DNA from 4 places in the Bacillus sp. D48C genome. Region 1 is predicted to be linked to each of the others. Evidence: riboswitches for the same ligand, from Rfam matches in the RefSeq annotation. Region 1 holds a riboswitch; each other region holds the start of a gene.

The links. Region 1 has a riboswitch for S-adenosylmethionine ahead of mtnK (S-methyl-5-thioribose kinase). Riboswitches for the same ligand answer to the same signal wherever they lie in the genome.
Region 2: another riboswitch for S-adenosylmethionine. It lies ahead of metI (cystathionine gamma-synthase/O-acetylhomoserine thiolyase); the one in region 1 lies ahead of mtnK (S-methyl-5-thioribose kinase).
Region 3: another riboswitch for S-adenosylmethionine. It lies ahead of ACLBXA_RS23470 (cyclase family protein); the one in region 1 lies ahead of mtnK (S-methyl-5-thioribose kinase).
Region 4: another riboswitch for S-adenosylmethionine. It lies ahead of ACLBXA_RS08430 (hypothetical protein); the one in region 1 lies ahead of mtnK (S-methyl-5-thioribose kinase).

Annotation. Positions count from the first base shown of each region.
Region 1 is NZ_JBKFAQ010000001.1:795,067-800,623, reverse strand. It holds gene ACLBXA_RS04370 (DUF1129 domain-containing protein) at 1-60, opposite strand, end outside; gene ACLBXA_RS04365 (PadR family transcriptional regulator) at 60-392, opposite strand; gene ACLBXA_RS04360 (3-hydroxybutyrate dehydrogenase) at 589-1,365, shown strand; gene ACLBXA_RS04355 (YvrJ family protein) at 1,396-1,557, opposite strand; gene mtnA (S-methyl-5-thioribose-1-phosphate isomerase) at 1,625-2,686, opposite strand; gene mtnK (S-methyl-5-thioribose kinase) at 2,683-3,864, opposite strand; SAM riboswitch class I at 3,955-4,096, opposite strand; gene ACLBXA_RS04340 (carbon-nitrogen family hydrolase) at 4,168-5,031, opposite strand; gene ACLBXA_RS04335 (pyridoxal phosphate-dependent aminotransferase) at 5,046-5,557, shown strand, end outside.
Region 2 is NZ_JBKFAQ010000001.1:590,122-595,678, reverse strand. It holds gene ACLBXA_RS03175 (bifunctional homocysteine S-methyltransferase/methylenetetrahydrofolate reductase) at 1-1,286, opposite strand, end outside; SAM riboswitch class I at 1,357-1,466, opposite strand; SAM riboswitch class I at 1,670-1,780, shown strand; gene metI (cystathionine gamma-synthase/O-acetylhomoserine thiolyase) at 1,875-2,987, shown strand; gene metC (cystathionine beta-lyase) at 2,984-4,147, shown strand; gene ACLBXA_RS03160 (cysteine hydrolase family protein) at 4,314-4,826, shown strand; gene ACLBXA_RS03155 (ArsR/SmtB family transcription factor) at 5,260-5,550, shown strand.
Region 3 is NZ_JBKFAQ010000012.1:29,431-34,987, forward strand. It holds gene ACLBXA_RS23460 (ATP-binding protein) at 1-607, shown strand, start outside; gene ACLBXA_RS23465 (hypothetical protein) at 837-1,217, shown strand; gene ACLBXA_RS23470 (cyclase family protein) at 1,352-1,984, opposite strand; SAM riboswitch class I at 2,070-2,182, opposite strand; gene ACLBXA_RS23475 (PRK06851 family protein) at 2,334-3,443, shown strand; gene ACLBXA_RS23480 (nucleotidyltransferase domain-containing protein) at 3,555-4,337, shown strand; gene ACLBXA_RS23485 (MFS transporter) at 4,351-5,557, opposite strand, start outside.
Region 4 is NZ_JBKFAQ010000002.1:654,499-660,055, reverse strand. It holds gene ACLBXA_RS08445 (ECF transporter S component) at 1-354, shown strand, start outside; gene ACLBXA_RS08440 (YwiC-like family protein) at 537-1,259, shown strand; gene ACLBXA_RS08435 (hypothetical protein) at 1,290-1,481, opposite strand; SAM riboswitch class I at 1,613-1,711, shown strand; gene ACLBXA_RS08430 (hypothetical protein) at 1,812-2,069, shown strand; gene ACLBXA_RS08425 (SWIM zinc finger family protein) at 2,332-2,721, shown strand; gene ACLBXA_RS08420 (NAD(P)H-dependent oxidoreductase) at 2,745-3,320, shown strand; gene ACLBXA_RS08415 (hypothetical protein) at 3,317-3,670, shown strand; gene ACLBXA_RS08410 (short-chain fatty acid transporter) at 3,711-5,057, opposite strand; gene ACLBXA_RS08405 (hypothetical protein) at 5,406-5,557, shown strand, end outside.

The DNA of each region.
Region 1 (5,557 bases):
CTTTGCCGTCAAAAATAATCTCATATCTAACAAAAACTTTTGTGCTTCACTTGATAACATTATTTTCTCCTTCCCTTCCCTTCAAGTAAACGTTCTACACTACTTTGCATCGCTTCCCAGCGATCCATAAATTCATCAAGTGCTTCCTCGCCTTTTTCTGTTAATGTGTAATATTTTCTCTTTGGACCAGATGGAGATTCCTTCATTACGCTTGTTATTAATCCTTCTTTTTGCATTCGTATTAATAACGGATAAATACTTCCCTCACTCGCCATTGTAAAACCATACTTTGCTAGCTTCTCACTCATTTCATAACCGTATATTTCGCCTTCAGAAATAATAGCAAGTAAGCATCCTTCTAAGATCCCTTTCAGCATTTGACTTGTCGACATAATTCAAATCCTCCTACTATCTTGTTTTACAAGATAGATAAGCGTAAGTATCTTGCTTTACAAAATAGTATAGCAAAGACTATTTTGCAAAACAAGATAGCTAACGATATTTTTTCCAAATGTTTGCAGGAATTTCATTATAACCTCTCTAAATAGAGCACTATGAAAACTTTATTATGAAGGGATGTTTTTCATCATGGTTACAAATCGAGTTGTCTTTTTAACAGGTGCTGCGAGTGGTATTGGATATGAAGTGGGAAGTACTTTTGCAAAAGAAGGTGCAAAAGTTGTGATTACTGATCGCCTTGAAGAACGTGCGAAAGAAGCTGCTGAACAATTACAAAATGAAGGTTTTCAAGCTATCGGTTTAAAATGTGACGTTACATCTGAAGAGGAAATTACAGCAGCAATTTCTCAAACAGTTGATCATTTCGGTTCATTAGATATATTAATTAACAACGCAGGAATGCAACACGTTTCACCCATTGAAGACTTTCCAACTGAAAAGTTCGAGCTGCTAATTCAAATTATGCAAATTGCTCCGTTTATCGCAATTAAGCATGCCTTTCCGATTATGAAACAACAAAAATATGGTCGTATTATTAATGTCGCTTCTATTAACGGCCTGGTCGGGTTTGCTGGAAAAGCTGCCTATAATAGTGCAAAACATGGCGTAATTGGATTAACAAAAGTTGCCGCTTTAGAAGGTGCTACGCATGGTATTACTGTTAATGCCCTTTGCCCTGGTTATGTCGATACCCCTCTTGTACGTAATCAACTACAAGACTTAGCTACTACACGAAATGTACCACTTGAAAATGTTTTAGAAGATGTCATTTATCCACTTGTACCACAGAAGCGTTTGCTACAAGTACAAGAAATCGCTGATTATGCTATGTTTTTAGCGAGTGAAAAAGCGAAAGGTATAACTGGTCAAGCTGTCGTTATCGATGGTGGCTATACTGCTCAATAAAAAATAAAGTTTGCTCAAGAAGAGCAAACTTTATTTTTTATCGCGAGGATCTTCGTACTTTAGTAATTGCCGCGGGAGCTTCTCAATTGCAACAATTACCCCCTCTAATTTACTTTCAATACGGTGGAGTAAATATAATGTTACAACAATTGGAAACCCTACATTACCTATCATCTTGATCCACTCTTCCATCCTCTTCTCCTCCTTTCATTATATAAGTAAGAGAAAACAATGCATTTAGGCATAAAAAAACAAGCTATTATGTATTAGCCTGTTTTTCAAATAATGATGCAATTTCTCTTTTATAATCCCCGCTTATAATACCTTTCTCAGTAATAATTCCTGTAATTAATTCGTTCGGTGTTACGTCAAATGCAGGGTTATAAACATTCGTTCCGATTGGTGCTACTTGTTTTCCAAAGATTTTCGTAACTTCTGTTTCATCTCTTTCTTCAATAATTATTTCGGCTCCAGTTTCTTTCGTAACATCAAATGTTGACAGTGGCGCAGCAACATAAAATGGGATATCAAAGTACTTTGCTAAAATAGCTAAATTCATTGTCCCTATTTTATTTGCCGTATCTCCATTTGCGACAATTCGATCCGCCCCTACAATAATTGCATCTATTTCTTTCGTTTGAATAGCATGAGCTGCAGTATTATCTGTAATAAGGGTCACATTAATATTTGCTTGCTTCAATTCCCACGTCGTTAAGCGACCACCTTGTAAAACTGGTCTCGTTTCACACGCATATGCATGTAAACGCACACCTTTCTCTTTTCCAATATAAAAGGGAGCTAATGCAGTTCCATATCTGGCAGTTGCGATACTTCCAGCGTTACAGATTGTTAAAATATTATCGCCATCTTTAAAACATGTTAACGCATATTCCCCAATATTTCGGCACACCTCTTCATCTTCCTGCTGAATGCGAAGCGCTTCTTCTTCTAATGTTTTTTGTGCTCCTTTTATTGTAGTAATCCCTCGAATAGATTCTCTCATACGATCAATTGCCCAAAATAAATTGACCGCTGTCGGGCGTGACGTCCCCAAATAATTACAATCTCTATTAAACTTCTTTTGAAATTCTTCAATATGTACAGTGTTATATTTTTTTGATGCAAGCGCCAAGCCAAATGCAGCTACAATTCCAATTGCAGGCGCTCCTCGTACTTCTAACATTACGATGCTTTTCCAAACCTCTTCAATAGTCGTCAATGTTTTGTATTCTGTGCTATGCGGCAATTTCGTTTGATTTAATACCGCAATTGCATCACCTTTCCAGCTTACAGATCTCGGAACAGTAACAATTGTACTCACGCTTTTACGCCCCCTGAAACTGTCTGTTGAAATAATGTTCGAAACAGTTGAATATCTGCACTTTTAGATTCATATTTTATTAGTTCTTTACCTAAGGATAGCGCTTGCTTCTTAGCTTGAATTCTTGTTTCTTTATTTTCTATTTCATCTAAATCTGCTACATGAGCTAAACCAATTGTTCTACGAATCAGTTCACATCCGGCAAATCCAACTGCATCAGTAAAGATATTTTGCAAAATAATTGGTAACCATTGTTTTTCTTTCGTATATACTTCTACACCTTCTCCAATCCATAACTTTGTAAAAGTCTCTACAAAATAACTCCACGTCTTTTCTATATGGAAAAATAGTACACTTCTTTTTTCTTCTTCTCTAGATAAAGCATTTAATAATAGATTTGCAATAAATTGACCTATGTCAAATCCAAATGGGCCATATGTCGCAAATTCTGGATCAATCACTTTCGTTTCAGAAGGTGACGAAAAAATACTACCAGTATGTAAATCACCATGAATAAGAGTTTCTTTTCTTGTTAAGAACTTATATTTATATTGTGCTACTTTTAGTTTTAAAGTTTTATCACTCCAAAGTTCATCAACCACGAGCTGTAAATCTGGCTCATAATCATTTGTATCATAATGTCCAAACGGATCTGTAAACACTAAATCCTCTGTAATTTTACAAAGGTCCGGATTTACAAAGGTACCTTCTAGTACCCTCTTCTCTTCTGACTGTAAACCAAAATCTGAAGTATAAAATAAAACATGTGCTAGAAAACGGCCGATATGCTGGGATAAAAGCGGATATTCTTCTCCGCCTATTAATCCTTTTCTTGTAATTGTTAGTCTTGATAAGTCTTCTATTACCGTTATCGCTAACTCTTCATCATGACTGTACACTGCTGGAACATAATCCGGTACATACTGCGCAAAAATTTGTAAGGCCTTACTTTCAATCGTTGCTCTTTTTATAGACAATGGCCAGCTTTCACCAACTACTTTCGCATAGGGCAGTGCTTGTTTTATTATAATTGATTTCTCTCCATCATCTAATTTGAACACGTAATTTAAGTTTCCGTCTCCAATTTCATGACAAACGACATTTGCCTTCGCTTCAAAATAGCCATGATCTTTCGCATATTGTACAGCTGTTATTTCTGTTAATGAATAATATCCCATCGTCTTCTCCCCCTTTTTAAATTCAGAGGTTTTTCTAACATAGAAAAACCTCTTTCCACTAAGAAAGAGGTTTGAAGTTTATCTTCTCCCCTCTTATCTGCCAGAAAGTTTTACTTTCTGCTGGAATTAGCACCGTGCCTTTTGGCGTAATAAACGCCCCATTTCACAATGGTATTACGGTCGGTTGCTGGGCTTCATCGGGCCAAATCCCTCCACCTGCTCTTGATAAGAGTTGTATAATTTTTTGAATTTTTAACTTTATGTTGAAGACTATACCAAGAATAAAAATCACTTGTCAACATTTTATTTGTATAATTCTGGACGACGATCCGCAAAAACTGGAATTCCTTTACGTACTTCTTTAATTTTCTCGAATACAAGCTCTCCAAATAAAATTGATTCTTCTTCATTTGCTTCTACAACAACCTCGCCCCAAGGATCGACAATTAAAGAATGACCGGCAAACTCATTATTCGGATCCTTTCCTGCCCTATTACAGGCAACAACATAACATTGATTTTCAACTGCTCTTGCTTGCAATAGCAAACGCCAATGTGCTAAACGAACTAATGGCCATTCTGCTACAACAAATAAAACTTTTGAACCTTTTGCAGTATGAACGCGCATCCACTCTGGAAAACGAATGTCATAACAAATTGTGCCGGCGCACTCTACATCATCTAACTTAAATTCACCTGTACTATTTCCAGCGATTAAATATTTATGTTCATCCATAAGCTGAAATAAATGCACTTTACTATATTCATTGACTAGTTCTCCTTCCTTGTTTACCACATACATTGTATTTGTAACACCTTGCTCTGTTTGCTTCGCTATGGAACCACCAACAATATGTACACCATATTGTTTCGACCATTCTTTCAACTTTTCTTTCGTTTCCAATCCATCCCTATCTGCAATTTCAGAAAGTCTTGCTAAATCATATCCTGTTGTCCATAATTCTGGTAAGACAATAACATCCGGTCTCTCCTTCATCGCTTCGCTTATTTTATTTTTAGCATTCTCAATATTTTTTTCTACATCTCCAAAAACAATATCCATTTGAATACATGCGACTTTCATTTTTTCAGCCCCATTCTTATTTTTCTCTTTACAAAATACTGGAAAGATTATATCATTTGTCACTAGAATTGTAACAACTTTCAAAAGAGGTGGAAAGTATGAAATTATTTCAACCTTCTGAGATAGTAACATCATTGCCAACACAATTTTTCGCTTCACTTGTTGCAAAAGTTAACAAATTCGTTGCAGCTGGTCACGATGTTATTAATCTAGGTCAAGGTAATCCAGATCAACCAACACCGCAGCATATCGTAAAAGCTTTACAAGATGCTGCAGAAAAGACCATTCATCATAAATATCCGCCATTTCGCGGACATGAAAGTTTAAAAGAAGCCGTGGCAACATTCTATCAACGTGAATATGATGTAGTAGTAAATCCGAAAACTGAAGTTGCTATATTGTTTGGTGGAAAGGCTGGATTAGTAGAATTACCAGTTTGTTTTACAAACCCTGGTGATTCGATTCTCGTTCCAGATCCAGGCTATCCAGATTATTTATCAGGAGTTGCTTTAGCAAAAGCACAATTTGAAACAATGCCGCTTATTGCAGAAAATAACTTTTTACCAGATTACACAAAAATTAATAACTCTATTGCCGAGCGTGCAAAATT
Region 2 (5,557 bases), 200 kb from region 1:
TATACAGAAGTTGCACCGGGAAAATCACCAACGCGCGCTGGATCACCAGTTAAAGCTAACACTTCTTCCATCCCTAACGCCGATAAACCTAACAAATGAGATTGTAGTCCAATGACGTTATGATCTCTACACGTTAAATGTGTCAATACTGGGATATCATGCTTGGTTAATAACGCACCCATTGCCATATTCGAGATGCGAGGCGATGCTAATGAATTATCTGCTAGAGTAATAGCATCTGCTCCCGCTCTTTTTAACGCTCTTGCTCCTTCAAAAAAACGCTGTGTATCTAACGTTTTCGGTGGATCTAATTCCACTACAACTGTCGTTTGTTTTTTCGCTTTCTCTGCTAGAGTGACGTGAGCCTTCGAACGTTTCTCATGCGTATGAACGACTTTCGGCCTTTGAATCGTGTCTTTTTCTATTACAGGGGTAATATTCGCAACAGCGCGCTTCATACTTTGAATATGTTCTGGAGTCGTACCACAACAACCACCCAATAATCGAATACCTTGCTCAATAAATCTCGGTGTCATCGCTTCAAAATAAGCTGGGCTTCCCTCATATACATAACGTCCCTCCACATAATTCGGGAGACCTGCATTTGGGTATGCTGATAAATAGCCATTTTGCGGAATCGATATCATTTTGAAAGCTTCCGTCATATGAAGCGGCCCTAGTTGACAATTCAATCCAACAACATTTGCACCGCAATCTATAAGTTGCTTTAATATTTCATTGACATCATTTCCATTTTGAGTCGTACCTGCTTCATGTAACGCTAATTGAGCAACAATTGGAATATTCGTTTGCTTACGCAATACTTTAACGGCATGAAGTAATTCAAATTCATCGTAAAAAGTTTCTAATAGTAATCCATCAACCTGTTCTTCTAGTAAAGCCCCTGCCTGTTCAAGTAGCATAAACTCCCTTTCCATATCAGTCGTTGTAACGGCTCCGATGTGTTTCATACCACCAATTGTTCCTAAAATTGCATTTCTGTCTGTAACAGATGCTTTCGCCAGTTTTACTGCCGCTCTATTAATTTCTGTAACTTGATTTTCTAAACCATACATACGTAATTTCGTCTCATTTGCCCCATACGTATTCGTTTGAATTACATCTGCTCCAGCAGCTACATATTGTTTATGAATCGATATAATTAAGTCTGGATCAGATACATTCAATTCTTCAAAGCTACTTTGCAAACCATGTGAATGCAATAACGTCCCAACCGCACCATCACCTATTACAATTCCTTTTGATAATAAATCTAGTAATTTCACGAATCTCCCTCATTTCTATCAATATAAAAACCCCCTCTTCACTTTGAAGAGGGGGACATAATCGTTCCTCCTCTTATTATGCAAAACATTCGTTTTGCAGGTATTAGCACCGTTTCAAACATTTCGTTTGAAGGTTGCCGGGTTTCACAGGGCCTTTCCCTCCACCGCTCTCAATAAGAGTTGTCTTTATTATTTTATTTATGTAGCTAAAAGGAAATGCGTTCCCCTTTTAACAATGTTTGTTAATTTTTTAATAAATTTAGCATGCACAAAAGTAAAAGTCAATGATACTTGCGGAAAAATAAAAATTATTTAAAATAAACTTGCAATTCAATTATCTTTTGTTGTAAAGTTAAAAACATAATAAAAATTTCATACGAACATTCTTATCTAGAGAGGTAGAGGGACTGGCCCTATGACGCCTCAGCAACCATTAACAGTTTGTTAATAAGGTGCTAATTCCAGCAAATTGTGAAAGATTTGACAGATGAGAAGAAGACTCTATTCAAACCGAAAGCCTTCTTCTTAGAAGGCTTTTTTTATTTTATATTCACTTAATGTTTCAATTTAAAAAGGAGGAATTTTCACATGTCAACAATCGAAACGAAACTAGCACAAATCGGAAATCGCAGTGAAACTACAACAGGAACGGTTAATCCACCGGTTTATTTCTCAACCGCTTATCGTCACGAAGGAATTGGTAAATCTACTGGCTTTGACTATTCACGAACTGGCAATCCAACTCGCGGTCTTTTAGAACAGGCGATCGCAGACTTAGAATATGGCGAACAAGGTTATGCCTGTAGTTCAGGGATGGCGGCTGTTCTCCTCGTCCTTTCTCTATTCCACTCTGGAGACGAACTTATTGTATCTGAAGATTTATACGGAGGAACGTATCGATTATTTTCTGAGCACGAAAAAAAGTGGAATGTTCGATGTAGATACGTAAATACACAATCTATTAAACAAATTGAGCAAGCTATCACAACTGAAACGAAGGCTATTTTCATAGAAACTCCAACTAATCCATTAATGCAAGTTACTGATATTGCTGCTGTCGCAACTGTAGCGAAAAGGCACGGACTACTTCTTATTGTAGACAACACATTCTACACACCTTATATACAGCAACCATTAACAGAAGGTGCTGACATTGTACTCCATAGCGCAACGAAATATTTAGGGGGACATAACGATGTACTAAGCGGACTTGTCGTTGCAAAAGGAATGGAACTTTGCGAGGAAATCGCTCATTATCATAATGCATCAGGCGCGGTTTTAAGCCCATTTGACTCATGGTTATTAATTCGCGGTATGAAAACGTTAGCGCTTCGCATGAGACAACATGAAGAAAATGCGAAAGCAGTTGTTGCATATTTAAATGATGAAAACGGGGTGACAGATGTATTTTATCCAGGAAGAGGCGGCATGATTTCATTCCGCCTTAAAGATGAAGCTTGGATTAATCCATTCTTACAATCTTTATCCTTAATTACATTTGCAGAAAGTCTTGGTGGTGTAGAAAGTTTAATGACTTATCCAGCAACGCAAACACATGCTGATATTCCTGAAGATATTAGAACAGCAAACGGTGTATGCAATCGTCTTCTTCGATTCTCCGTTGGCATTGAAAATAGTAACGATTTAATTCAAGACTTAAAGCAAGCCATTAAACTCATAAAAGAAGGTGTAAAAATATGAGCTATTCTATAGATACACTCTTACTACACAACCAATATAAACATGACTCACAAACGGGCGCTGTGAACGTTCCCATTTATAACACATCAACTTTTCACCAGTTTGATGTAGATACGTTCGGAAAATATGACTATAGCAGGTCAGGAAATCCAACTCGTGAAGCTCTTGAAGATATCATTGCTTTATTAGAAGGTGGAACAAAGGGATTCGCCTTTGCATCAGGCATTGCAGCGATTTCCACTGCATTCCTCCTTCTTTCACAAGGTGATCACGTACTCATTTCAGAAGATGTATACGGAGGCACTTACAGAGTGATAACTGAGGTACTCTCCCGTTACGGTGTTTCACATACATTTGTTGATATGACCAATTTAGAAGAAATAAAACAAAACATTAAACCAAATACAAAGCTCTTTTATGTAGAAACACCTTCTAACCCACTTTTAAAAGTGACAGATATCCGCGAAGTTTCTAAACTTGCAAAATCTATTGGCGCTCTTACTTTTGTTGATAATACTTTTTTGACACCACTATTCCAGAAACCACTTGAACTTGGAGCTGATGTCGTTCTTCATAGTGCTACAAAATTTATTGCTGGTCATAGTGATGTTACTGCCGGATTAGCAGTAGTAAAAGATGCAGAACTCGCTCAAAAGCTTGGATTTTTACAAAATGCATTCGGTGCTATTTTAGGGCCTCAAGATTGTTCTCTCGTACTTCGTGGCCTAAAAACATTGCATGTACGCCTCGAGCATTCAGCTAAAAATGCCAATAAAATTGCACATTATTTACAAGAGCACACTAAAGTACAAAATGTCTATTATCCTGGATTACAAACGCATCTCGGATTTGATATTCAACAATCTCAAGCAACATCAGCTGGAGCGGTCTTATCGTTTACTTTGCAGTCAGAAGATGCACTCCGCCAATTTTTGTCAAAAGTAAAATTACCCGTTTTTGCAGTTAGTTTAGGAGCGGTAGAGTCAATTCTTTCTTACCCAGCAAAAATGTCACATGCAGCACTGTCGCAAGAAGCTCGTGATGAAAGAGGGATCTCTAATTCATTACTTCGGTTATCAGTTGGCCTTGAAAATGTTGACGATTTAATATCCGATTTTGAAAATGCCCTTTCTTATGTAGAAGAACCTGTAAATGTATAGAATGAATAGAAGATATGAAATTAAGTTTTCATATCTTTTTTTATGCTGTCTACCATACTCGTTTTAGTGCTTTTCTGTCTATATAGTTCATTAAAAAATAAAATTTTTATCTATTTCCAAGTAATGGATTAATTGATATATTAAGAAATAAAAAGGAGCAAAAATAATGGATACTTGTACAGATATTTTAATCGTTATCGATTTACAAAATGGAGTATGTTATAGCGGAGAGCATTTATTTGATTTACAGAACTTACTAACAAAAGTAAATCAAAGAATTTCTTCATACAGAAAATTAAATAAACCAATCCTTTTTGTTCAATATTGTGATGATGATTTAGTACCCGAGAAAGAAAATTGGGCTATTCATACCGATCTAGATGTTCAAGAACAAGATTTTTTTGTAAGAAAAACACATGCAAATTCATTTTATAAAACAAACTTAAAAGAAATTTTAGATCAATTATCTGTAAAGCGCATTGAATTTTGTGGTGCCCAAACAGAGTACTGTATGGATGCTACGATTAAGTTTGCCCACGGACTGGGATACGAAAACTTTATGGCACAGAAAACAACCTCTACGTTGAAGAATCCTTTTATGTCCGCAAAAGAGACGATTGATTTTTACGAGAACATATGGAATCACAGGTTTTTAACGTTGCTAAAAGATGAATTTTAGAATAAATGACTAATGACTTGATTATCCTAAGATTTATCAGCTGTAATCAAATATTTCGTTATCATCATAAAGAAGCGAATTACATTCAGCTTCTTTTCTTTTAAACTGTTTTATATTCTATATATATCATTACAATTCCTTTGTCATATTATTTTAAAAATTTTGTATATTCATTTGAAAGAATAAGAAAATCATGATAAAATTGTGTTACAAATATATCTATATCTTTCAATTTTTAAAACGCATCGAAATTTTCACCCAAAAATTTTATTTTACAAAAACGTGCTAATTTACCTATTTTATTTACATCAGGGTCTCTTTTCTTACAATTTCTTTACTTTAGGACTTTTTTTCTGCAACAACTATTTTCTTTTCTTTAAATTTTTGGTATGTATAGTATGGTATAATAGCTCACACGGAGGTGGAAAAGAACATGTTAGAAACCTTTCAAAAAGAATTAGAACTATATGAAAGTAATGCAGAATTATTAAAAGTACTAGCTCATCCTGTTCGTTTATGTATCGTAAAAGGATTAATTGAGCGCGGTCCAAGCAACGTTTCTACAATGTATACTGGCTTAAACATGCCACAATCTACAATTTCACAGCATTTAGCAAAATTAAAAAGCGCTAAAATCGTTTCTAGTGAAAGAAAAGGATTAGAAATTTATTACAAAGTAGAGAACGAAACAATAATTCAACTCGTTCGCGTATTATTAGGTTAGGGACTAA
Region 3 (5,557 bases), on a different contig from region 1:
TGAAATTCGAAATCCGTTAACAGCGTTAAAAGGGTTTACGCAAATGCAAAAAGAAAGAAATCCAGCTGATACGATGAGCTACGACATTATGTTACAAGAAATTGAAAGGGTTAATGGATTTGTTAGTGAATTGATGTTGTTAGGAAAACCAAAGCCAACAAATTATGAAAGGTGTAATATACGAGACATCCTTCTATATGTTGTGCATCTAATGGAAAGTTATGCAATGCAATATAGAGTTAAATGTCATTTACAAGTAGATGGGAATTTACCGGCTATAAACGGTGATGATAAGCAATTAAAACAAGTGTTATTAAATATCATTAAAAATGGAATAGAATCAATGCCAGAGGGCGGAGAAATTCATATCCGTGCATATCAAAAAACGCAAGGACATTTGTGTATTTCTGTTGAAGACCAAGGATTTGGTATAGAGAATGAAAAGTTGGAAAAAATCGGCAAGGCATTTTACACAACAAAGGAGACTGGTACAGGACTTGGATTAATGATTACATATAAAATTATTAAGGAACATCAAGGGAGTATCACAATCCAAAGTAGTCTAGGAGTAGGAACGAAAGTAGAAATTTTTCTGCCGACCGTTTAATGTATTGGGAGAAAAGATTTTTCAGAAAAGTGTTCTTGTTGTGTAAATATAAACATTTTATAAAATATTTCAAGAAGGGTTTTTTTTATAAAATACTTCGTTTATAATGGAGGAAAATATCGACATGAGATTGATTACTCATGTAACGGTTCAGTAGTGTTATGAAAAGATAAGAAGGGGTGCACGCGCATCCTTTTTTCTATGCAGATATTATGAAAGAGGTGGTATGATGGAATTAACATTAAATTCGACTGTATGTTTACACACGATTCAATTTCGAAAAGAGCAAAAGAATTATATTGTAAAAGATACAATTACAGGAGAAAAATATGAAATGCCGCCACTTTGGATTGATGCATTGGCAATGATGCGTGACGGTTTTTTATTGGGAGAAATTGAGGAGAAATTAAAAGAAGAGTATCCATCTGAAGAAGTGAATATGTTAGCATTCACGAGGCAACTGTTAGAACTAGAACTTGTTGAAATGGTAGATGGAGAAGAGATAGCTTGCACAAAGAAGAAAGAGATAGATTGTTTAGCTTGGGTGCGTCCCCGTGTGGAACAATTCTTTCTTAATTTAAATAGAAAATATAGAAGCAAAGACCAGTAGTGGCCTTTGCTTTTTTTAATCCCGCTATTTGCCGGGCAGTAAGACCCCCACCTCAAAATTCAGCGGAAGCAAAGAAGTTAGGTGTGGGATGAACAAAACCCCCACTGATTAAAGGTTCACTTTATAGGTTGTGTTTAAAATATAACAGCAAATGCTCTTGCGAAAGCACCGTCACTATTTTTAATTTTTAAAGGTGCGGCTGAGAAAAAGAAACGTTTTGTTTCGATAGCATCTAGATTTGTTAAGTTTTCAATTAAGTAAATATTATTCCCTAGTAATATGTGATGAATCGGTGATGTTTCTGTTGTGACTTCATCAGGAGAAATGAAATCTAAACCGATAGATTTTACTTTTAATTGAACTAATTCTTCAGCTAATTCTTCAGAAAGATAAAATGCTTCTTTCTCATAAGCTTCTGTATTCCATTTGGTGGATAGATTAGAATGAAAAATAACAATATCACCTTCTTTTATGTCAGTATTATGCAATACTGCCTTAGGTAATTTTCGCTCTTGAATATGTGTTACATCTATAAGAACAGCTTCACCTACAAATTGATCCAGCGGTAATTGATCGATGGTCGTTGCGCCTGAAATAAAATGCGCAGGAGCATCACAATGCGTGCCAACATGAACGACAGAATGAAAATCTGTAACTTGATAGCCTGATTCTTCAACACTTGTAACAGCTTCTAGTTGTATTTTAGGTGTTCCAGGAAATTGAGACATATTATTTTCAAATGTTTGCGATAAATCAATTACTTTCATTTTACATACCTCCAATATATATTTTTCAAATAATAAAAAGCTCACCCTTCAATATCAAGAAAGGTGAGCTTTACATGCTAGTTGAGTTTTATCTTCCAAAATGCAATGCATTTTGCAGGAATTAGCACCTATTCAGTTTGTATAAACTGAGGTTGCTGGGCTTCAAAGGGCCGGTCCCTCTGCCTCTCTTGATAAAGAAGTATTCAGTTTTTTTGAAAACGGAATTTTCCGATAGTTAAATTGTAATTCATTTCCTTTTTTCGTGCAATACAAAATAGGTATTCACCCAAATAAAGCTGCTCGCATATTGTAGGTTATGTAAATAGAATGCTGCGAAGGAGTGAGTGCAGTGACAGGAAATGTATTAAATTATTATGCTGGTGGTAATACAGCTAGGGGATTTCACAATTTATACGAAGAGAATTTAAAAGGATTAGACAGATTATTTATCTTAAAGGGTGGCCCAGGAACGGGAAAATCTTCTTTAATAAAGGCAATAGGTCGTGAATGGATTGAAAAAGGATATGATATTGAATTGTTACATTGTTCTTCTGATAATAAATCGGTTGATGGTGTAATTATCCCAAAATTAAAAGTAGGAATTGTTGATGGGACATCGCCGCATGTTATTGAGCCAAAAATGCCAGGAGTTGTTGAAGAGTATATAAATTTAGGAATTGCTTGGGACTCAGATAAACTAAGAAAGCAGAAGTTAGAAATTGAAAGATTTGTTTCAGAAGCAAGCAAAGCTTTTCAGTCTGCTTACGCACGTTTTAAAGAGGCATTGGTTATACATGATGAGTGGGAGAAGATATATATTGATAATATAGATTTTAATAAAGCAAATGAACTAACCAATCAGCTAATCCAGAAATTATTTGCAGATAAAAGCGGGAGACAATCGCTTGTAAAACATCGTTTTTTAGGAGCTGCTACACCGAAAGGAGCAGTTGATTTTGTTCCTAATTTAACAGAAGGGTTACCACATCGTTATTTTATAAAAGGGCGCCCAGGCTCTGGAAAATCAACGATGCTCAAAAAGTTAGCTAAGGCAGCTGAGGAAAAAGGGTTTGAAGTTGAAGTATATCATTGCGGATTTGACCCGAATAGTCTTGATATGGTTATCGTAAGAGAATTAGGATTTGCAATTTTTGATAGCACCGCACCACATGAATATTTTCCAAGTCGCGAGGGTGATGAAATTATTGATATGTATGCCCTTATTGTTACGCCAGGGACGGATGAGAAATATGCGAAGGAAATTCGTGATGTCTCCATTCAGTATAAAGCAAAAATGAATGAGGCGATGTCTTTCTTAGCGAAAGCAAAATCGGTTCGTGATAAATTAGAACGAATTTATATTGCTGCTATGGATTTTTCAATAGTAGATGCATATAAAGAGGAGATTCAAAAAGAGTTTGAACGAATTGCTGCTACTGTAATTGAAAAGCAACAATAGACGTTTTATTAGGCTGTCAGTAATTTCTGACAGTTTTTTTAGTATGTAGTAAAATTAATAGTGTATTGTCGAATTTCCAAGGAAATAATCAAAAAATGGAGTTGTTATGAAATGAGAGAGAAAATCGAGTTGGAGTTAGAAAGAATTGAAAAAGAGAATGATGTGAAAATTTTATTTGCGGTGGAATCAGGGAGTCGTGCTTGGGGGTTTCCATCGAAAGATAGCGATTATGATGTTAGGTTTATTTATATACATCCAGTAGAATGGTATTTATCAATTCATGATAAACGAGATGTAATTGAATATCCAATTAGCGATGATTTAGATATAAGTGGTTGGGATATTAAAAAGGCATTGCAACTATTCGCGAAGTCGAATCCTGCTTTACTTGAGTGGATTCGATCACCAATTTTTTATTCGAAAAACTCTAATTTTCCAGAACTACTTCAACAGATGAGTGAGAAGAATTTTGATCCAAAAGCAACGATATATCATTATTTACATATGGCGTCGAAAAATTATCGTGAATTTTTGCAAGGTGAGAATGTAAAGCTGAAAAAGTACTTTTATGTATTACGTCCCATTTTAGCTTGTAAGTGGCTAGAAGAGAAAACGACTTTACCTCCTGTAGAATTTGACCGATTGATTACAGAATTATCATTAGAACGTAGCGTATTAGATGAAATTGAAAAGTTGTTAATAAAGAAAAAAGCAGGTACTGAATTAGATGTTGGATTGAAAATTAAGGTGCTAAATCAATTTTTAGAAGAACAAATTCATTACTATCAGGAATATGTAAAAGGAATTGAAAAGGGATCAGGAATCGATATTGAGAGTTTAAATACATTGTTTCGAGATATGTTGTTTGAAGCATATGAAAAAGAGCACAAGTAAGTTTGTGCCCTTTTTATTTTGTAGGAATGAAGAAAACAGATATAGCTGCGATAAGACCTGCAAAGGAGAATAAGTAAAAATTCCATGCTAAGTCATATTGCATTGTCATAATAATACCGACAAGAATTGGGCCAGCAATTGCACCAACTCGGCCAAGCCCCAGTCCCCAGCCTAAGGAGGTAGCTCGGATATGTGATGGGAAGTATTGTGTTACATATGCATTTAATATTTGAGTAATACCGACTGATCCAATACCAGCAAGGCCAATTAAAAGATAAATGATTGTAACAGATGGTTTGATTGTTAATAGTCCGATACATATAGCTGCCATAAGATAAGAGATGCTAATAACAATTTTTGCTCCTATACGATCAGCAATTGCTCCAGCGAATAATGCGCCGATAGCTGCGGTAATATTTAGCATAAGTAGAAATGACAGACTAGACCCAAGAGGATATCCTGCCTGGCGCATCATCTGTGGTAACCAAGTGTTTAAACCGTATATTAAAAACATTCCCATTATATAAGTAATCCAAAAAAGTAGCGTTGCTTTTATGTATTCTTTTGAGAATAACGTAGTAAATCCATTTTTCTTTTGTATAGTAGATGGAGCTTGATGAGTTTTATTTTTCACATGAAATTCAATTGGAAAACGATTAAGAATTTGGTTCACTTCTTCTTGGCGATTACGTGATAATAAAAATTGAATGGACTCAGGTAAATAGCGAATAATGAAAGGAATGAGGAGTAGTGGAATCATTCCGATACCAAACATAATTCTCCATCCGAAATCTTCTAACATAAATATAGACAAAATAGCACCTAACACGATACCTAAAGGATAGCCAGTAAACATAAGAGCATAAATAAAAGATTGCCTTTTTTTGGGTGAATATTCAACAGTAAGTGCTGAAGCTGTTGGGATAACACCGCCTAATCCGATTCCTCCTATAAATCGAGATAATCCAAATAACTCAGGAGAAGGAGCGATAGCCGCTAAACCCATTGTGATAGAAAAAAGTGCTAAACAGCATATAAGCGTCCATTTACGTCCAATTAGATCTGTAATCGTTCCAACTAGAATAGCCCCAATAAACATCCCAAATAAAGCATAGCTTGCAATTGTGCCAGCGTGCGATGGTGATAGCGCCCAGCTTTTGTCTTCTAGGAGCTTTGGTAGAACGGCACCGTAAATACCTAAATCATATCCATCAGCTAAA
Region 4 (5,557 bases), on a different contig from region 1:
TTAGGACAAGGTCCATGGACACCGTGGCAAATGTTTTCATGGGGCATGATTGGTTTTATAGCAGGTCTACTTCGTAATACATTTTTTATGAAAAAGCTATGGGGAAGACTTCTTTACGGAGTAATTGTTGGCTTTTTATTTGGCTGGATTATGAATTTCTGGGGCCTTCTCGGTTTTATACGAGAAGCAACGTGGGAAACTGTCATTTCGTATTATATCGCAAGTTTTTACTTTGATTTGAGCCATGCGATTTCGAATGTTATTTTCTTATTACTATTTAGTACTTCATGGATTACGATTCTTACAAGATTTAAAAAGAAATACGGTATATTAGATGAGCATAACGTGACATAGAAAAGCATACTCATATAAGGTAGGGTCGCGACTTACATATTCGTTTGCCTCTTTCATGCTTCTTACATATTGTAAGGAGCATTTTTTTGTCAAAAAATTGATTTAATATGCATCCGTTATTATATAAAATTATTTGTATAATGGTAGGTGAGAACTTTTTTCAAAAGTGAGGTGTATAGTTAATGAAGTTAGTTATTCCGAAGCAACATGGTGCATGGGCCATGCTTGTTATTCCTTTTTTATTAAGTGTCGTACTTGGGAAACCTACTATTTATCATATTCCATTGTTTTTAGCGTGGTTTTTTATCTATTTAGCCACGTATCCATTTCTTACGTACATAAAGCAAAGACGAAAAAAAGAGTTTTTACAAGCTACCATTGTTTATTTCAGCATTGCGTTCCTATTTGGGATGATTTCTTTATTATATGAGTGGCGAATTCTTTTATTCTTAATAGTAATGATTCCATTATTTATAGTGAATATGTATTACGCCCGTCAAAAAAATGAAAGAGCACTATTAAATGATATTTGTGCAATCATTGTGTTTTGTATCGGTGGGTTAATTAGTTATTACTTTTCAATGAAGCAAATCGATCATACAGCTTTATTCATTGCACTTATTTCATTTTTATACTTTTTAGGTAGTACGTTCTATGTGAAAACGATGATTCGTGAAAAAAATAACCCGAAGTATCGTCTTATATCTTGGGGATATCATATCTTATTAACGATAATTGTATTTGCGATTAATCCGTGGTGTTCTCTTATTTTTATACCAAGTGTCATTCGAGCAATTGTGTTGTATGGCAAAAAAATTTCTATTATAAAAGTAGGAATTTTAGAAATTGCTAATTCTGTATATTTTTTAATCATAACGGCAATAATTATGAAGTATGCCATTTGAAAAAACTTCCCATCAATAGATGGGAAGTTTTTAATCTTTTTCTAAAATGTGAACGGTGTACTCGCAACGTTGAATAGCTTGTTCAACAGCATAAAGTGATTGTTCAATACGAGCGCGATTAAAATCTTTTTCAACTGTTTCGAGCGCTTCTTCTAAACAATTTTTAGCTTCTTGTAATGATTGAAAAGAATCTTGTACATATCCGCGAGCATTTTGATGCATTTCATAATCCTCCTTGCATGTTCGTATATGGGTAGTATGAACAGTAAGGAAGAAAATATAATTTGTTATATTTATTATATTTGTTTGACAATTAAAGTGGAATTACGTATAGTAAGAATTAAGTGAATATTTTCTTATCCAGAGAGGTGGAGGGACTGGCCCGATGAAACCCAGCAACCGCGATGCAGGTGCTAATTCCAGCAGAACATATTTGTTCTGGGAGATAAGACGAAGATATATACGTAACTTCTTCTTATCGGAGAGGTTTTTTTATTGCAAAAAAACCGATTACGAAAATTTATATTAAGAAGAAAGGGGTTGCGCATTACTGTGACACTCGAAAAATACGTAAAACTGCGTAGTACAGTTTATGAATATATGATAGAGCAAGATAAGCCGATATCATTGTTAGATATTCAAGAACATATCGTTTCGCATCATGAAGGAAAATTCACGAAAAAGATGTTGCATCAATTTTATTTATCAAGATTATTAGACGAACTAAAACTGGATGGGAAAATTACATTAGCTGATGAATATCTCTATGCTGAAAAAGGTGTATTGTATAAGGCGAGAAAAGGGAGCTAAGCTCTCTTTTTTTCTTAAAATAACGGAGTATGTAGAGTAAAAGACTGCTAAAGCAGCCTGATACAGGGAATGGTGTTGAGTGTGTAGTGTCAAAAATTGAATGTGCCTGAAAGAGGCAATTCATATCGGCTGCAAATGAAAAGAGACACCTTCGCCGAATAGGTGTCAGTCGTTTTGTCACGTAGACTTGCTACTTAACAGTAATTAGAATAACATGCAGGATTTTTGAAGTCAAAAGGGAATTAAAGGAAGGGGTACAATTATGTACGCTTACTTATTAAAAGATATAACGAAATGGATCCCAAAGTACATTGTAGATAAGGGATATGAATATTATGAAGATGGGCATGTAGAAGATGTTGAAATACAAGATAAAAAAGTGTTTGCTTTCGTTACTGGAAATGCAGGGAATTATGAAGTAGTTATCGATCTCGAAGATTTTTCAGAAAGTAACTGTGAGTGTCCCTATGAAAATTATTGTAAACATATGGTGGCAGTTGTTTATGATATTCAAGGTGCTGGTGAGAGTGCAGTTAAAGAGAAACTGAAAGATTTAAAAAAAGAAGAGTTACTTATATTATTAAATCGATTGTTGCAAAGTTCGAAAAACGTACAAATTGTAGAGAAGTTATTAAAGAAGGAGAAACTTTAACGTATAGAGGGAGTTGTTTTGTAGTGAACGTACTAATTATATATGCTCATCCTAACCCTTCAAGTTTTAACGCGGCGATTTTCAATCATGTGCAAAAAGGACTACAGGAAACAAATCATTCAGTTACCGTACTTGATTTATACAAAGAACAATTTGATCCAGTCCTCGTATTTAATGAAGAGAAGAAAAGACGCGATTTAGTAAATGAAGAGGAAACAGCTCGGTATAGAACGTTAGTAGAAGAAGCAGATACACTTCTATTCATCTATCCAATATGGTGGTGGGGGATGCCAGCAATTTTAAAAGGATTTATCGATCGTATTTTCGTAGCTGGATTTGCTTATAAATATGAAGGGGCTCTGCCGAAAGGATTATTGCAAGGGAAAAAAGCATGGGTTATTAATACGTTAGACTCGCCTCTATGGTACGTCGCATTGTTATATCGATCAGCAGATTGGATTATGATGAAGAGAGGTATTTTACGTTTTTGTGGCATTCGCGATATAAAACGGTCAGTGTTTCAATCTGTGAAAACGAGTAAAGTATCAAAGCGTGAGAAATGGTTATTACAAATAGAAGAAAAGGCTCGTGCATTATGAATGAAGTCGATCGTATTATAAACTGTGTTCAGTATGATGGCGAACTTTTTCGGAAGTATGTTACGTGTTTACTTCAATTGAAAAAATGCAGCGAAACATTTCAGCAAATTCAAATAGAGTTAAGAAATGATTATTTAATAAGAGGAATTTGTGAAAGAGAAGTTGATCAGGTAGTACGGGGAAGTAAAGAATATGAAATGCATTTTCTTCCTAAAGTATTACAGTGGAATTTTTTGAGGGAAAATCCACATCTAATTGAAAAAGTGTGCGAAGATTTTTTTGCATTTGAGTCATTACATCTTACGGAGTTAGAGTGGGAGAAGATTATAAATTTCATGGGAAATAATTGATTTATTATGTAAAAAAGCTAGTATAAAACTAGCTTTTCGTTTAAATAAATAAGAAGCATAGACTAATGATAAAACCCGCATATAGTAAGTTCACAACACAAAATCCCATAATGTCACGAGCACCTAAACCAGCTATCGCTAATGCTGGTAATGCCCAGAAAGGTTGAATTAAATTCGTCCAAGCATCGCCCCATGCAATTGCCATTGCTGTTTTTGCAGCAGGTACACCAAGTTCAGCGCCAGCTGGAATCATAATTGGTGCTTGCACAGCCCATTGACCGCCGCCAGATGGAACGAAAATGTTAACAATGCCAGCACTTAAAAATGTAAAGAGCGGAAAAGTCGTTTCATTTGAAATGCTAATAAAGAAATTAGAAATAGCTCCTCCAAGTGAAAGTCCTTCACTATTTGCTCCAATCATCATGCCCATAATTCCTGCGTAAAACGGAAATTGAAGTAAAATGCCAGAAGCACTTTTCGTAGAGTCTGAAAAAGCACGAATATACTGAATCGGAGTACGGTGGAAAATAAGACCTGCAATTAATAACATAAAAATCACGATATCGAGAGTAAGGTTAAAACCTTTCGTATAAAAGTAATTGAAAATATAAATGAGACCTAACAATCCAACGCAAAGTGTAATAATAATGCTATTTTCCATCTTTTCAGCGAACGTATTTTTTTCTACTTCTTGAGCAGCAGCTTCTTCATGGAACACGCTAGGATCTACTGTAATCGTATGTTTTTCATCTGGATGCATCGCTTTATTAATGAGAGGCATCGTAATGAGAAAAATAATAACTGGAACGAGAGCGTATGGTGAGAATAACGTTTCTGTTATTGGAATCGCCTCTTTAATACTTCCAGCAGTCGTTTTAATTAACGTTTCACCGCCTGTTGCTAACGTAAGAGGAATAGAGGCAGAAAGACCGGCATGCCAAATGAGAAATCCAGAGTAAGAAGAGGCGATTGCTAGTCTATAATCTAATCCGTCCAGCTGCCTTGCCACTTCTTTTGCGTATAAAACAGATACAACAATTCCAAAGCCCCAGTTTATGTATGCACCGAGTAAACTTACAATTGAAATGGCAATAATGCCTTGTCCAATTGTTTTTGGTAGTCTGGCAGCTTTCGTTAATCCTTTTTTAATAAGAGGAGCATTTGCTAAAGCAGATCCAGTCACGAGTACAAGTGCCATTTGCATAGAAAAGGCGAGGAGTCCCCAAATTCCATTACCCCAGTGATTAATCATTTCTACAGGTGTTTGGTGAGTCGCAAACATACCAAAGAAGATAACGAAAACAGTTAGTAAACATGATAAAATAAACGGTTCTGGCAAGAAGCGTTGCACTAAGGCGACGCAACCATTTGTAAAGGAACGAAACAAAATAGATCAACCTCCTTATGTATATGTATTACAATTATTCGAGGTTGTTTAGGAGATAACCTTCAATGTAAAGAAAATTCAGATATTTATAGAGCGGTAATTTATTGATAGATTGATATAGAGCCTCGTATCAAATTCTGCTTTTAATATACTAGAAGAAAAACGGTTGGAAATGGGGTAGCACTTATAGGGATAGTATAGAGAAAGGTTACTAGCTGGCTTCAAAGCAACTGTTGCAAAGGGAGAGGAGATTCAATACAATAGTGTTGCATTACATGAGAAATATGTTTTAGCACAAATCTAGCTAAAAATGTTTATACAAATACATTTAAAATTGATGGGGGAATTATGATCAAAAGTTTTTATCTTTTAAAGCCTAAAATGTTTACGGCAGATATATATTATAAAGTTTTTATTACAGGTGACTGTATATATTTTATAAAGATTGGCGGACAGTTTCATAGCCGACATGCTTATAAAAAACAATTACCTGGTATTTC